3 regions of the Amycolatopsis sp. NPDC059235 genome follow, and region 3 is predicted to be linked to each of the others. Evidence: riboswitches for the same ligand, from Rfam matches in the RefSeq annotation. Region 3 holds a riboswitch; each other region holds the start of a gene.
What was found. Region 3 has a riboswitch for thiamine pyrophosphate ahead of ACFXI3_RS19285 (thiamine ABC transporter substrate binding subunit). Riboswitches for the same ligand answer to the same signal wherever they lie in the genome.

Region 1 (4,961 bases), on a different contig from region 3:
ATCTTCCTCGACGAGATCGACGCGCTCGCCCCGCGCCGCGGCCAGTCGTCCGACTCCGGCGTGGCCGACCGCGTGGTCGCCGCGCTGCTCACTGAACTGGACGGCGTGGAGCCGATGCGCGAGGTCGTCGTGCTGGGCGCGACGAACCGGCCCGAACTGGTCGACCCGGCTTTGCTGCGCCCCGGACGCTTGGAGCGGCGGATTTACGTGCCGCCGCCGGACACCGAATCCCGCGCCGCGATCCTCGCCGCGACGGCCAAGCACACCCCGCTGGCGTCCGATGTGGACCTCGCGGCCACCGCGGAAGCGCTCGAGGGCTACTCAGCCGCCGACTGCGCCGCGCTGATCCGGGAGGCGGCGCTGACGGCGATGCGCGAGTCGCTGGAGGCGCGCGAGGTGACCGCGGCGCATCTGGACAAGGCTCGGGAGGCGGTGCGACCTTCGCTGGACGCGGCGCAGTTGGCGACTTTGGAGGCTTACGCGCAGGCGCAGCAGGAGCGTTGAGCTGCTCGTGAGTGTTGGCGCCGGTTCGCTCGCTCGGCACCGACCGAAGCGGCGCGGCGCGCGAGGTCGAGGTCCGTGAGAGCCACCCTGAGGGACTCTGATTCCCTCAGGGTTCCCCTCACGGACCTCCGCAGGAGCCACGCGGCTCGCCGCTCCGAACGCGGACCAGCCCAACGCCCGGAGCGCGGCCCCTGAGACATGACAAAGCCCGCGCCGTAGCGCGGGCCGTCACCAGTATCGGGAAAGGTCAGCTGCCTTTGCGCCCGCCGGGCTGGTAGTCCTTCGTGATGATCACGATCACGCCGGGGCTCGAGTTCTGGATGCCGTCGAACCGGGGCTGGGCCTGGAAGCCGAACTCCTTGGCCAGCTGCTTCGCGGCGGCTTCCTCGTCGGTGCCCGGCCGGAAGTAGGCCGTGGTCGCCGGGATGTTGCCCTGCGCGTAGTTGCCGACCTCGGCGACGTTCCAGCCCGAATTGCGGAAGTCGGCGGCGGCCTGTTCGGCGAGGTGCTTGACCAGCGAGTTGTTGTAGACGCGCAGGGTGACCCACTTGTTCGACGCCTGCTGGTCCGGGCCCGCCTGGCCCGGCTGTCCTGGCTGCTGGCCCGGCTGGCCGCCGGGCTGTCCGGGCTGGCCCGACGCCGGAGCCGACGACGCGGCGGACGACGAGGCCGGGGCCGACGAGGAGGGCGACGACGGCGGCGCGGAACTGGGTGCGGCCGAGGACGACTGCTCCGGCGCGGACGACGATCCGCCGGGTGCGGTGGGTTCGCCGGACGTGCTCGGTCCGGCGTTCTGGTCGCCGCTCGTGTTGAGCACGGTGACGCCGCCGATGACGGCCGCGACCACCGCGATCCCGATCAGCGCGACTCCCGCGGCCTTCAACGGCCGGGACAGTCCCGAGAAGACGCTCATGACAGCTCGATCCCCAACCGCCGGGCCCCGCGTTTGCGCTGACGGGCGGCGCGCGTTTTGCGCAGCCGCTTGACCAGCATCGGATCGGCCGCGACGGCCTCCGGCTTGGCCAGCAGCGTGTTCAGCAACTGGTAGTAACGGGTGGAGGACAGTCCGAAGCGCTCCCGGATGGCGTTCTCCTTCGCCCCGGCGTGGCGCCACCACTGCCGCTCGAACGCGAGAATGTCCAGTTCGCGTTCGGTCAGGCCACCGACATTCTCCGGCGGCGACGGCTGGTTTCCAGCCATCGACTCCGCGGCGTCCATGCGGTCCTCGCAATCGGTGTCGGCAGTCCTTCCGCGGGCGTCATTGAACCACGGAACCCATGCTCGACATGGGCATCCGACACGGCGCGTCACGGTCCGATCCAGGTGTACCAGAAGGGTCCGACTAAACTCGGCGTCCGTGACCGTCCACCCCATCTGCATCGCCGGCGAACCTGTGCTGCACCAGCCCACGCGCGAGATCACCGAGTTCGACGACAAGCTGGCCACCCTCGTCGAGGACATGTTCGAGACCATGTACGCGGCCGAGGGCGTGGGCCTCGCGGCCAACCAGATCGGGCTCGACCTCCGGGTGTTCGTATACGACTGCCCGGACGACGAGGGCGTCGAGCACAAGGGCGTGGTGGTCAACCCGAAGCTCGAGACGTCGGAGATCCCGGAGACCATGCCGGACCCGGACGACGACTGGGAGGGCTGCCTCTCCGCCCCCGGCGAGTCGTACCCGACCGGACGCGCCACGTGGGCGAAGGTGACCGGCTTCGACGTCGAGGGAAATCCGATCGAGGTCGAGGGCACCGGTTACTTCGCGCGCTGCCTGCAGCATGAGACCGATCACCTCGACGGGTTTATCTATCTGGACCGTCTAGTCGGCCGCCACGCGCGCGCGGCGAAGAAGATGCTGAAGAAAAACAAGTGGGGTGTGCCCGGCCTGACCTGGCTGCCGCCGAAAGAACCCGCCGACGCCTGACCCGCTCCGCGTCTCCCGATTTTCCCGAAGGCCTCCCTGGATTTTCCCGGGGAGGCCTTCGTTGTCCTTCGGCCAGACGAGCGGCGGGGTTGTGTCCGACCGAGGCGCCATGGCATCGTCGCAAGAGCAACCTCAACCGAATGCAACGCGGGAGCTCGCGCCTTGGCGGGCTGAGAGGGTGGCTGGTGTCCATCTCGCGGACACCCGGCGTCACCGACCGCATGAACCTGACCGGGTAATGCCGGCGTAGGGAGTGAACGTCGTTGACGACGCTGGAAAACCAGGGTGCCATCGCCCCGTCCGTCACCACCGGGCCGATCACCGGCTCGCACAAGGTCTATCACCGCACCGAATCCGGACTGCGGGTTCCGGCGCGGCGGATCGACCTGTCGAACGGGGAGCACTTCGACGTGTACGACACGTCCGGGCCCTATACCGATCCGGACGCGAACATCGATGTCCACAATGGACTACACCCGCTGCGGTCCGGCTGGGCCGACGGGCGGGAGCACAACACCCAGCTCGGCTGGGCGAAAGCCGGGGTGATCACCCGGGAAATGGAGTTCATCGCCGCGCGCGAACGCTGTACTCCGGAGTTCGTGCGGGACGAGGTCGCCCGCGGGCGCGCGGTGATTCCGGCCAACCGCAAGCACCCGGAGACCGAGCCGATGATCATCGGCAAGAACTTCCTGGTGAAGATCAACGCCAACATGGGAAATTCGGCCGTCTGGTCCTCTGTGGAGGAAGAGGTCGACAAGATGGTGTGGGCCACCCGCTGGGGAGCCGACACGATCATGGACCTCTCCACCGGCAAGCGGATTCACGAGACCCGCGAGTGGATCGTGCGCAACTCGCCGGTCCCGGTCGGCACCGTGCCGATCTATCAGGCGCTGGAAAAGGTCAACGGGGAGCCGGAAAAGCTCACCTGGGAGATCTACCGCGACACCATCGTCGAGCAGTGCGAGCAGGGCGTCGACTACGTCACGGTGCACGCCGGCGTGCTGCTGCGCTACATCCCGCTGACCGCGCGCCGGGTCACCGGCATCGTCAGCCGCGGCGGGTCGATCATGGCCGCCTGGTGCCTCGCGCACCACCAGGAATCCTTCCTGTACACGCATTTCTCCGAGCTGTGCGAGATCCTGCGCGAGTACGACGTCACGTTCTCCCTCGGCGACGGCCTCCGTCCGGGCTCGATCGCGGACGCCAACGACCGCGCCCAGTTCGCCGAACTGGAGACCCTCGGCGAGCTGACGCACATCGCGCGCGAGCACGACGTGCAGGTGATGATCGAAGGCCCCGGCCACGTGCCGATGCACAAGATCAAGGAAAACGTCGAGCTGGAGGAAAAGCTCACCGGCGAGGCCCCGTTCTACACGCTCGGCCCGCTCGCCACGGACATCGCGCCGGCGTACGACCACATCACCTCGGCGATCGGTGCGGCGCAGATCGGCTGGTACGGCACGGCGATGCTGTGCTACGTCACGCCGAAGGAGCACCTCGGCCTGCCCAACCGCGACGACGTCAAGACCGGCGTGATCACCTACAAGATCGCCGCGCACGCCGCCGACCTCGCCAAGGGCCACCAGTACGCGCAGGACTGGGACGACGAATTGTCCAAGGCCCGCTTCGAATTCCGGTGGAACGACCAGTTCAACCTGTCGCTCGACCCGGACACCGCGCGGGCTTTCCACGACGAGACGCTGCCCGCCGAACCGGCCAAGACCGCGCACTTCTGCTCGATGTGCGGGCCGAAGTTCTGCTCGATGCGGATCACCCAGGACGTGCGCAAGTACGCCGAGGAGCACGGTCTGTCCTCTGTGGAGGCGATCGAGGCGGGCATGGCCGAGAAGTCCGCGGAGTTTTCCGAGCAGGGCAACAAGGTCTACCTGCCCGTGGTCAACCAGTGACAGTCACCCCACGCACCGCCCTCACCATCGCCGGATCCGATTCCGGCGGTGGTGCGGGCGTGCAGGCGGACCTGCGCACGTTCTTCGCCAACGGCGTGCACGGGCTGGTCGCGCTCACCGCGGTCACCGTGCAGAATTCGCTTGGCGTGCAAGGGTTCTCCGAGATCCCCGTCGACGTCGTCACCGCGCAGATCAAAGCGGTCGCCGAGGACATGGGCGTCAACGCGGCGAAGACCGGCATGCTCGCCACCGCGGAAATCATTCAGGCGGTGGCGAAAACGCTCGACGAAGTCCACATCGGACGCACCACGGGCACTCCGTTCGTAGTCGACCCGGTGGCCGCGTCGATGACCGGCCACGCTCTGCTGCGCGAAGAAGCACTGGAAGCGATCCGGACCGAATTGTTCCCGCGCGCCACGCTCATCACGCCGAACCTCGACGAGGTCCGGCTGCTGACCGGCGTCAGCGTTACCGACACAAAGAGCCAACACACAGCCGCGGAAGCGTTGCTGGAGTTCGGTTCCCAGTGGGTTCTGGTCAAGGGCGGGCACCTTTACGACGCCGCCGATTGCGTCGATCTGCTCACCGACGGCTCAGCGGTAATCGAGTTGAGCGGCCCGCGCATC
Region 2 (4,961 bases), on a different contig from region 3:
GTCAGCTGGGTGCCCGACGCGACCAGCGCGCGTTCCAGCACCTCGAGATTCGCCGCGCCACCGGTGCCGATGATCAATCGCGACGACAGCTTGTGTTCGCCGATGATCAGGTCGTCCATGCTCAACCTCCTTGAACCGCGGTCAGCACTTCGAGGTTCGCGCCCTTCGGCACGACCGCTTCTTCCCATTCGCCACGCCGCACGACCTCGCCGTTGACCGCGACGGCCACGCCGCGGCGCTCCGCTCCCAGCGCGTCCAGGACCGCGGAAACGGTGCTGTCGTCGGGAAACTCCCGCCACTCGCCGTTGACCTTGATCTCCATCAGACTCGCTCCTTCTCGACCAGCCGGGCGGGCGTCGCCGCGGCGACCTCCGGCGACGGGGCTTCGCCGGCCAGCCACGCGACCACGGCGTCCGCGGTCGCGGGTGCCATCAGCAAACCGTTGCGGTGATGTCCTGTCGCCGCGTACACGCCTTCGCTCACTTCGCCGATGTACGGCAAAGCGTCACGGCTAGCGGCACGCAGTCCAGCGGCGACTTCCACCAGCTCGTACTCCGTGATGCCGGGCAGAATCCGCTCCGCGTTCTCCAGTAGCTCACGTACGCCGCGCGCGGTGACAGCTTGGTCGAAACCCGCTTCGTACTGCGTCGCGCCAAGAACCAGTTCGCCGTCTTCTCGTGGTACCAGATAGATCGGCCGTCCCTCGACCATCGCGCGCACCGTGTACGGCGGAGGCGGCAGGCAGCCCCGACGCGGACGCAATCGCAGAATCTCGCCCTTCAGCGGACGTACAGCGTGCTCCAGCAACGGATGCAGCTGGCCGGTCCACGCCCCGGCGGCAAGGATCACCGGGCCGGAGACTTCGGAGAGGTTCTTGAGCCGTTCCCGACGGAACTCGACCCCACGCTTCGTAGCCGCTTCGCTCAGCGCTGTGAGCAGTTTCCGGTTGTCCACGGCTAAATCGCCGGGCACATGCAGGCCGCTGCGAACCGCGCCAAGCCCTGGCGCGAGCCGCTTCGCCGCACGCCCGGTGAGCGTCTCGACGTCGCGCCCGAGCGAACGCAGGTACCCGGCGAGGATGTCGAGGTGCCCGGCGTCGGCGCTGTCGAACCCGACGACGATCGTGCCGTGCTCGGCCAGCCCGGGATCGGTCCCTTCGGCGGCTAACTCCCGCGCGAAACTTGGCCAGCGTCGCAGCGACGCTTCGCCCAGGCTGAGCACGGCTTCCTCGCCCGGCCACGCCTCGGTGACCGGGGCGAGCATCCCGCCGGCCAGCCAGGACGCGCCGCCGCGCACGGGATCCGGGTCGACGACCGTGACGCGCCATCCCTGGGCGGCCGCGCGCCAGGCCGCGGACAGCCCGATGACGCCGCCGCCGACGACAGTGACGGTTGTGGTGCTGGTGTTCACAGTGGAATCACGCTCCCTGCGCCGGCATGACCCGGATCAGGTTCCACGGTCGGAGCGGCAGCTCCCTCTCAGCCCGTGCCTCGGGCTCCCGTGCGGACTCCCACACCGTAGCGCGCGGGTAACGTCACCGCCATGCCTGCCTTGACCGGAGACCAAATTCGCACCCGTCTCGCCGACGCCCGGCTGTACTTGTGCACCGACGCGCGCACCTCGCGTGGGGACCTCGCCGAGTTCGCGGACGCCGCGTTGGCCGGTGGCGTCGACATCGTGCAGCTGCGGGACAAGACTGGCGGCTCGCCGCTGGAGGCCAAGCAGGAGATCGCCGCGCTGGAAGTGCTGGCGGAGGCCTGCGCACGGCATGGCGCACTGCTGTCGGTGAACGACCGAGCGGATGTGGCACTGGCGGTGGGGGCGGATGTGTTGCATCTGGGGCAGGACGACATCCCGGTCTCGCTGGCGCGGCGAGTGCTGGGCGACGACGTGGTGATCGGCCGTTCCACCCATTCGGAGGAGCAGGCCGCGGCTGCGGCGGCGGAGACCGGCGTGGACTACTTCTGCACCGGCCCGTGCTGGCCCACCCCGACGAAACCCGGCCGGTTCGCGCCGGGGCTGGGCTTGGTCCGGTCTACCGCGGCTCTCGGGACGGAGCGGCCTTGGTTCGCGATCGGCGGGATCGACGAGGCCCGGTTGCCGGAGGTGCTGGACGCGGGGGCTTCCCGGGTTGTCGTCGTCCGGGCGATCACCGAGGCGGCGGATCCGAAGGCCGCCGCGGAGGGGCTGAAGGCCCGGCTTTCGTAACGGACTCAGGTGGGCCGTGAGGGGAACCCTGAGGGACTCAGAGTCTGTGAAGGTTCCCCTCACGGACCGCCGCGGGGAGTTACTCGCCCGCGTTTGACGGGACTGCGGGGGCGGTCGGCGTCTGGCTGGTCGCGGGGGCCTGTGAACTCGTGGGCGGGTTCGAGGACGTGGACGGCGGGCGCGTCTGCTGCGTCGGCTGCTGGGAGGACGGCGGAGCGCTCGGCGTCGTGGTCGGAGTGGACGTCGGGTTGTTCTGCTTCGACTCACCGGGCGGGGGTGTCTGCGGTGCGGTGCTCGGCGTGTTGTCCGGATGATCGTCCCGCTGCTGGCTGGTATCCGGCTGCCGGGGAATCAACCCGGTGGACACACTCCCCTTGGTCGTCCAATCCAGACCGAGCAAGACAACCAACGCGACGACGAACGCCACCACGCTAGAAGCGATGATCAACGGCCACCGCATCTTGCGCAGCTTCTCGCCCAGGCTGTCGGACTTCTCCGGTTCAGTCGGCTTCAGCTCGGACAACCGAACCGTAGGCATATTCGCCAAATCGGCGGGCAGGTACACCGTCGGCGCCTCGCCAGGATTCGCCGACGCCACGTCGTCAACCGGCACCCGCACCGGGGCGATCGCGCCGCGACTGCGCCGCCCAGCCGTTTCCATGGCCTTCCGCGCGGCATCACGAGTCTTCTGCAGAGAACGCAGGTACAACTCACCGCCGACCGTGCTGACCACGCTGGCCACTCCGGCGCCGATGACTGTCCCCGCGACCCCCAGCGTCGAACCCAGCAACGCGGCGGTGACCGCCGCCAGCGCCGCGGCGAGCACCGAGGTCGTCCGGAGTTTCTTCTTGTCCTCCGCGGTTTCCTTCTGCTCCTCGCTCATGATTCCGATCTGATCGTTCCCGGTCGTTGTCCCTGTTTCTTCAACGGTTAAGTCGCCTGAGACGCTCCCTTCGTTGCCCCGGCGTGAGGGACGCCACGTTGACTGTCCAAAATGGATAGACTAAAGCTCACACTTTCCTGACATACTCGCCTCATGCACCTCGTGACGATCTCCGACATCGAAGCCGCGGCCGAGCGGGTGAAGGGCACCGCGGTGCACACCCCGCTGCTGCGCCAGCTCTGGGTTCCCGGCGAATTCTGGGTGAAACCCGAGAGCCTGCAACCGATCGGCGCGTTCAAGATCCGCGGCGCGTACAACGCGATCGCCGCACTCACCGACACCGAACGGAAACGCGGCGTGGTCGCGTATTCGAGCGGCAACCATGCGCAAGCAGTCGCCTACGCCGCGCGCGAATTCGGGATTCCCGCGGTGATCGTGGTGCCGGACGTGACTCCGCGGCTGAAGGTCGAAGCCACTCTTCGCTGGGGTGCGGAAGTCCGCGAAGTGCCGATCGCGGAACGGGAATCGGCGGCGCTCGCGCTCGCCAAGGAACGCGGTCTCACGCTGATCCCGCCGTTCGACCACCCGGACATCATCGCCGGGCAAGGCACCGTCGGCCTCGAGATCGCGGAAGACCTGCCGGACGTCGAGACCGTGCTGGTGCCGGTCAGCGGCGGCGGCTTCGCCTCCGGGGTCGGCACCGCGATCAAGGCGAAGTGCCCGAACGCGAAGGTTTACGGCGTCGAGCCGGAACTGGCCGGCGACACCGCGGCCAGTCTCGCCGCGGGCGAGATCGTGGACTGGCCCATCGCCGAACGCGCCCGCACCATCGCCGACGGCCTGCGCGCGCAACCGTCCGAGCTCACGTTCGCGCACCTGCGGCACGTCCTGGACGGCGTGATCACCGTGACCGAGGACGAAATCCGCGACACTGTCCGCGCCCTGGCCCGGCAAGGCCGCCTGGTCGCCGAGCCAAGCGGGGCCACCGCCCCGGCCGCGTACCTGCACCACGCGGACGAGCTCCCCGACGGACGCACCGTCGCGGTCGTCTCCGGCGGGAACATCGATCCGGCGATGCTGGCCGAGCTGCTCGCCTAGACCGCGCCCCAATGCCACATTGGGTGCATCTGACGCACCCAAAGTGGCGTTCGGTGCGTCCAGCGCACCCAAAGTGGCATTGGGGCGATTAACGGGACTGCGCCGGTCACCAGTTGACGGTCTGACCCTGGCGGTCCAGGTAGTGCAGCCCGCCCTTGCCCGTCCAAGCCTCGATCGTGTCGGCGACGCCGGGGATGCTCTCGTCGACAGTCAGCCGCGCACCCGGCCCGCCCAGGTCCGTCTTCACCCAGCCGGGCGCCAGGAGCAGCAGCGTGCGCGGGTCGTCGGCGTGCCGGGCGGCGAAGCTGCGCATGAGCTGGTTCAACGCGGACTTGCTCGCCCGGTAGACCTCGAAGCCGCCATTGGTGTTGTCGGCGACGCTGCCCTGGCCTGACGACATCACCCCGATCGTGCCGGTCGCGGGGACCAGGTCCTGCAGGGTCTCGACGACGCGCATCGGGCTCAGCGCGTTGGTCACCATGACCTGGGCGAAGTCCTCGGTGGACACGTCGGCGAAGGTGGCCGACGGGTCGGTCGTGTAGTTGGTTCCGGCGTTGACGAACAGCAGGTCGAACGTCGTCCCGGCCAGCCGTTCGCGCAGCGCCGCGACCTGTTCGGGCACCGCGATGTCGACGGTCTCCACCGTCAGCCCGGCCAGCTCGTGCAGCGCGGAGGGCGTGCGCTCGGTCGCGGTGACCTGCCAGCCGCGGCGGAGGAACTCGGCGGCCAGCGCGTAGCCCAGCCCCCGCGACGCCCCGATGATCAGCGCGTT
Region 3 (4,961 bases):
TCGATCTCGCACTCGCGCTGGTGGCCGACGATTTCGGTCCGGAGCTGGCCTCGCGGGTAGCTCGGCAGCTGGTGATGTTCTTGCGGCGGCCGGGTGGGCAGAGCCAGTTCAGCGTGTCGTTGGAACCCGCGTCCGCGACTCGGCGCGTGGATGAGTTGCGGCAGCACATCGCCGCGCATCTGGCGGATCCGCTGACGGTCTCTGACCTCGCCGCGCATGCCCACGTGACGGACCGGCAGATCACCCGAGTGTTCAAGGCAGAATTGGGGATGACGCCCGCCGCGTACGTCGAGCACGCGCGAGTCGAGGCGGCGCGGCATCGGCTGGAGACGACTGACGAAACGCTGTCACGGATCGCCGGGGCTTGCGGATTCGGTACGGTTTCTACGCTGAACCGGTCTTTTCGGCGGACCTTGAATACGACGCCCAACGAGTACCGGGAGCGGTTCCGGATCAGTTAGCGGCAGAACATTTCCCCAGCCGGAACAGGCCCCGAAGGGCCGACCGGGATGCGGGTGCTCAGCCGAGCAGGCCGAGCACCACCATCGACAACAGGACGACAGCGGTCGAAAACACCGCGACCCACGTGCGCTGTGCGGCGGTGAGCTGGACGGAGGTGCTGTTCATGGCGGGTCCTAGCGGGGCGAGTGCCGATGATTACCGCTGGGATAGCGCCTTGATCTAGCTCACTGTTACCGCTTGTGATCAAGGTCACGGCGATTGCGCGCGGTGTGCCACAGCACCCCGCCCGCGGCGGCCACCATCAGGCCGAACGAACCCATCCCTACCACGAGTGCCTGGACCATCCCGGCTCCTTCCGTCGCGTCTGTCCGGGAGACGCGCGAGGGGGCCGGTCGTTATGCCAGGGTTGCGGACGTCACACCTGGTCAGCGGGCCGCCAGCACCTCGTCGATCTGCTTGGCGAGTGCGAAATCGCGTTCGGTCAGGCCGCCCAGGTAGTGGGTGCTGAGGCGGAAGGTCAGCGTGCGCCAGCGGATGTCGATGTCGGGATGGTGGTCGGCCTCCTCGGCGAGCACGGCCACCCGGTCCACCACCTCGATCGCCGCCGGGAAGGACGGGAGTTCGGCGGTCCGCACGATGTTGTCGTCCTCGCGCTGCCACTTCGGGACGGTGCCGAGGGCCTGCTCCACTGCCGAGTCGTTCAATAGCTGAGTCATCACTCCATGGTGTCGGCTACGCTGCGGCATTGCCACGGGAGTCCGGTACGCCGGGCTGAGAGGCGGGCCTCGCACCCGCGACCGTTCGCACCTGGATCCGGATCATGCCGGCGTAGGGAGGCCGTATCGCTCTCCCTCATCCGGCGCAGTGCAGGAGGGGAAGAATGATGTCGCGGACCGTCCGCACGGTGGCCTGCCTCGCAGGAGTCTCGGTGCTCGCCAGCGCCTGCTCGCTCTCCAGCGGCGACTCCGGCGGGTCGTCCGCGAGCTCTGACCAGCAGACGCCGACCGTCACGCTGGTCACGCACGATTCGTTCGCCGCCCCGCAGGACGTGCTCGACGCCTTCCAGCGCCAGTCCGGGATCAAGCTCAAGATCCTCAAGTCCGGCGACGCCGGCGCGCTCACGAACAAGCTCGTGCTCACCAAGGGCAGCCCGATCGGCGACGTCGCGTACGGCGTCGACAACACCTTCGCCTCGCGCGCTCTCAGCGAGGGCGTCTTCCAGCCCTACACCAGCCCGGAGGCCGACCGCGGCCCGCAGCGTTACTCCGTCGACCCGCAGCACCGGCTAGCGGCGGTCGACCTCGGCGACGTCTGCGTCAACATCGACCCGGCCTACTTCGCGAGCAAGGGCCTCCCAGAGCCGAAGACGTACGACGACCTCGCCGACCCCAAGTACAAGGACCTCACCGTCGCCGAGAGCCCGGCCACCGCGTCGCCGGGGCTGGCCTTCCTGCTCGGCACGGTCGCGAAGTACGGCGAGGACGGCTGGAAGGGCTACTGGCAGAAGCTGAAGGACAACGGCCTCAAGACGGTCAGCGGCTGGGAGGAGGCCTACACCAAGGACTTCTCCGGCTCGTCGGGCAAGGGCCCGCGGCCGATCGTCGTGTCCTACGCCTCGTCGCCGGCCGCTGAGGTCGGCGAGGACGGCAAGCCGCGCACCAAGGCGCTGCTCGACACCTGCTTCCGCCAGGTCGAGTACGCGGGCGTGCTCACCAACGGCAAGCAGATCCCGCAGGCCCAGAAGGTCGTCGACTTCCTGCTGTCGCAGCAGTTCCAGACGACGGTCGCGGCCAACATGTACGTCTACCCCGCGCGCCAGGGCGTCGAACTGCCCGCGGGCTGGGCCACCGCGGCGCCGCAGCCGCAGACGCCGGCCACCATGCCCGCGGACAAGGTGCAGGCTGGCCGGGAGAAGTGGATCGGGGAATGGCGCTCGCTCATGGGCGCGTGATCCCCGCGCGCACCATCGGGCTCACGCTGCTCGGCTTGCTGCCGGTCGCGTTCCTGGTGGTGTTCTTCGCCTGGCCGGTCGTCGCGATCGTGGGCCGGGGGTTTTCCGCGGGCGGCGTCGACACTGTGCTCGGCGACCCGCAGACGTGGCGGCTCGCAGGGTTCACGCTGGCCAGCGCGGCCGCGTCGACGGTGGTCGCGGTGCTCGCCGGGCTGCCGGTGGCGTACCTGCTCGCGCGTGTCCGGCTGCCCGGCGTCGGATTGGCGCGGACGATCGTGCTGGTTCCGTTCGTGCTGCCGACGGTTGTCGTCGGGCTGGCTTTCCGGGCGATCTGGCCGGACGGCGGCGTGCTGCCGCTGGTGCTGGCCAACGCCTTCTTCAACGTCGCGGTCGTCGCGCGCACGGTCGCCGGGCTGTGGGCGCATCTCGATCCGCGAGCGACCGAGGCCGCGCGGGCGCTCGGTGCCTCGCCGTGGCGGGCGTTCCGGTCGGTGACGTTGCCCGCGCTCGGCCCGGCCATCGCGTCGGCTGCCGCAGTGGTGTTTCTGTTCTGCGCCACCAGCTTCGGTGTGGTGCTGATCCTCGGCGGCGGTAGCTACCGGACGCTCGAGACCGAGATTTACCTCCGGACAGTCGACCTGCTCGACCTCTCCGGTGCGGCTGCGTTGTCGTTGATCCAGTTCGCGGCCGTCGTCGCTGCGCTGGTGCTGGGGGCGATGGCGCGTCGGAAGCGGGAGAACGCGGTGAAGCTGCGGTCCGCTCAGGTCACCGCGCGCCGGCCCCGAGGCGGGGAGTGGTGGACGGTCGGTGCCGCGGTCGTGGTGCTCGGCCTGTTGCTGACGCCGATTGTCTCGTTGCTCCTTGAGTCGGTGTCCACTTCAGACGGATGGAGCCTCGCCGGATACCGCGCGCTGAACACCTTGGGGCAGAACGGCGCGCTGCAGGTGTCCGGCTGGATCGCGGCGCAGAACTCGCTCGCCGCGGCCACTGATGCGACGCTGCTGGCGATGGCTGTCGGTCTGATCGCGAGTGTGGTGCTGGTGGCGCTCCGCCGTTCGCCGGGAGGGCTCGCGCGCGGGATGGGCGAGACCATGGACGTCGCGTTGATGCTGCCGTTGGGCGTGTCCGCGGTGACCGTCGGCTTCGGTTATCTCGTGACGCTCGACGCGTTGCCCGGCGACCTCCGCACGTCGCCGCTGCTCGTGCCGTTCGCTCAAGCGCTGGTGATCATGCCGCTGGTGGTGCGGATGATCCTGCCGGTGCTGCGCGCGGTGGACGTCCGGCTGCGCCAGGCCGCCGCGACGCTCGGCGCGAGCCCGGCGCGGGTGTGGCGGGAGATCGACTTTCCGCTGGTCGCGCGGTCGGTGGTGGCCGCGGCGGGCTTCGGGTACGTCGTCGCGCTCGGCGAGTTCGGCGCGACCAGCTTCCTCGCCCGGCCGGACGCGCCGACGCTCCCGGTGGCCGTCGCGACGCTGATCAGCAGGCCGGGGGAGTTGAACAACCAAATGGCGTACGCCGCGTGCGCCCTGCTCATGGTGGTGACTGTGGTGGCGGTGGCGCTGATCGACCGGTTCGGCTCGGTCCGCGGCGCCAGCACAGTCGGGGAGTTCTGATGGCGCTCACGGTACGGGATTTGACTGTCCACTATGGATCGTTCGCCGCGGTCCGCGACGCGAAGCTGGACATCGCCGACGGCGAGGTGCTCGCGTTGCTGGGCCCGTCCGGTTCGGGCAAGTCGACGTTGCTGCGCGCGATCACCGGGCTGGAGCCGGTGTCGTCCGGTTCGGTTTCCTGGGACGGCACTGATCTCGCCGCGGTGCCGGTGCACAAGCGCGAATTCGGTCTGGTGTTCCAGGACGGACAGCTGTTTCCGCACCGCGACGTCGCCGCGAACATCGCGTTCGGCCTGCGGATGCACGGCGTGCCTCGCGAACGGCACGCGGCGCGTGTCGAGGAGCTGCTGAAGCTGGTCGGCCTGGAAGGCTACGAACGGCGACGGGTGACTGAGCTGTCCGGGGGACAGGCGCAGCGCGTCGCGTTGGCTCGTGCGCTGGCCCCGGAACCGCGTTTGCTGCTGCTGGACGAGCCGCTGTCCGGATTGGACGCTGGACTCCGCGAGCAGCTGGCGATCGATCTGGCGGATCTGTTGCGGCGCAGCAAGATCACCGCGCTGCTGGTGACGCACGACCAGGAGGAAGCGTTCACGCTCGCCGATCGCGTGGCGGTGCTCGACGCCGGGGAAATCCGGCAGGAGGGCGCGGTCCGGTCGGTGTGGAACAAGCCGGTGGACGAGAAGGTGGCGCGATTCCTTGGCGTCACGACGTTCCTGGACGGCACCGCGGCCGACGGCGTGGTGCGGACCGAGCTGGGCACCGTTGAGCTGGGCGTGGACGACGGTCCGGTCAGGCTCGGATTGCGCCCGCACGGCCTGAAAGTCGCTGCCGAGGGCGTGCCCGGCGAAGTAACCGCCGCGGTGCACCGGCGCGAGCATCTGCGACTGGTCGTCCGGTGCGGAGAGTCCACTGTGGACGCGATCGCCCCGGCCGGG

Region 1: linked by a shared signal. The riboswitch ahead of thiC (phosphomethylpyrimidine synthase ThiC) and the one ahead of ACFXI3_RS19285 (thiamine ABC transporter substrate binding subunit) in region 3 are both predicted to bind thiamine pyrophosphate.
Region 2: linked by a shared signal. The riboswitch ahead of thiO (glycine oxidase ThiO) and the one ahead of ACFXI3_RS19285 (thiamine ABC transporter substrate binding subunit) in region 3 are both predicted to bind thiamine pyrophosphate.

Annotation. Positions count from the first base shown of each region.
Region 1 is NZ_JBHZAG010000013.1:8,452-13,412, forward strand. Features, by position in the region: gene ACFXI3_RS11695 (AAA family ATPase) at 1-504, shown strand, start outside; gene ACFXI3_RS11700 (LytR C-terminal domain-containing protein) at 752-1,417, opposite strand; gene ACFXI3_RS11705 (DUF3263 domain-containing protein) at 1,414-1,722, opposite strand; gene ACFXI3_RS11710 (peptide deformylase) at 1,862-2,428, shown strand; TPP riboswitch at 2,566-2,698, shown strand; gene thiC (phosphomethylpyrimidine synthase ThiC) at 2,692-4,335, shown strand; gene thiD (bifunctional hydroxymethylpyrimidine kinase/phosphomethylpyrimidine kinase) at 4,332-4,961, shown strand, end outside.
Region 2 is NZ_JBHZAG010000013.1:18,602-23,562, forward strand. Features, by position in the region: gene ACFXI3_RS11755 (thiazole synthase) at 1-119, opposite strand, end outside; gene thiS (sulfur carrier protein ThiS) at 122-322, opposite strand; gene thiO (glycine oxidase ThiO) at 322-1,410, opposite strand; TPP riboswitch at 1,407-1,512, opposite strand; gene thiE (thiamine phosphate synthase) at 1,543-2,208, shown strand; gene ACFXI3_RS11775 (hypothetical protein) at 2,288-3,091, opposite strand; gene ACFXI3_RS11780 (threonine/serine dehydratase) at 3,245-4,189, shown strand; gene ACFXI3_RS11785 (SDR family NAD(P)-dependent oxidoreductase) at 4,296-4,961, opposite strand, start outside.
Region 3 is NZ_JBHZAG010000026.1:75,507-80,467, forward strand. Features, by position in the region: gene ACFXI3_RS19275 (GlxA family transcriptional regulator) at 1-461, shown strand, start outside; gene ACFXI3_RS19280 (4a-hydroxytetrahydrobiopterin dehydratase) at 888-1,178, opposite strand; TPP riboswitch at 1,203-1,314, shown strand; gene ACFXI3_RS19285 (thiamine ABC transporter substrate binding subunit) at 1,346-2,413, shown strand; gene ACFXI3_RS19290 (ABC transporter permease) at 2,389-4,026, shown strand; gene ACFXI3_RS19295 (ABC transporter ATP-binding protein) at 4,026-4,961, shown strand, end outside.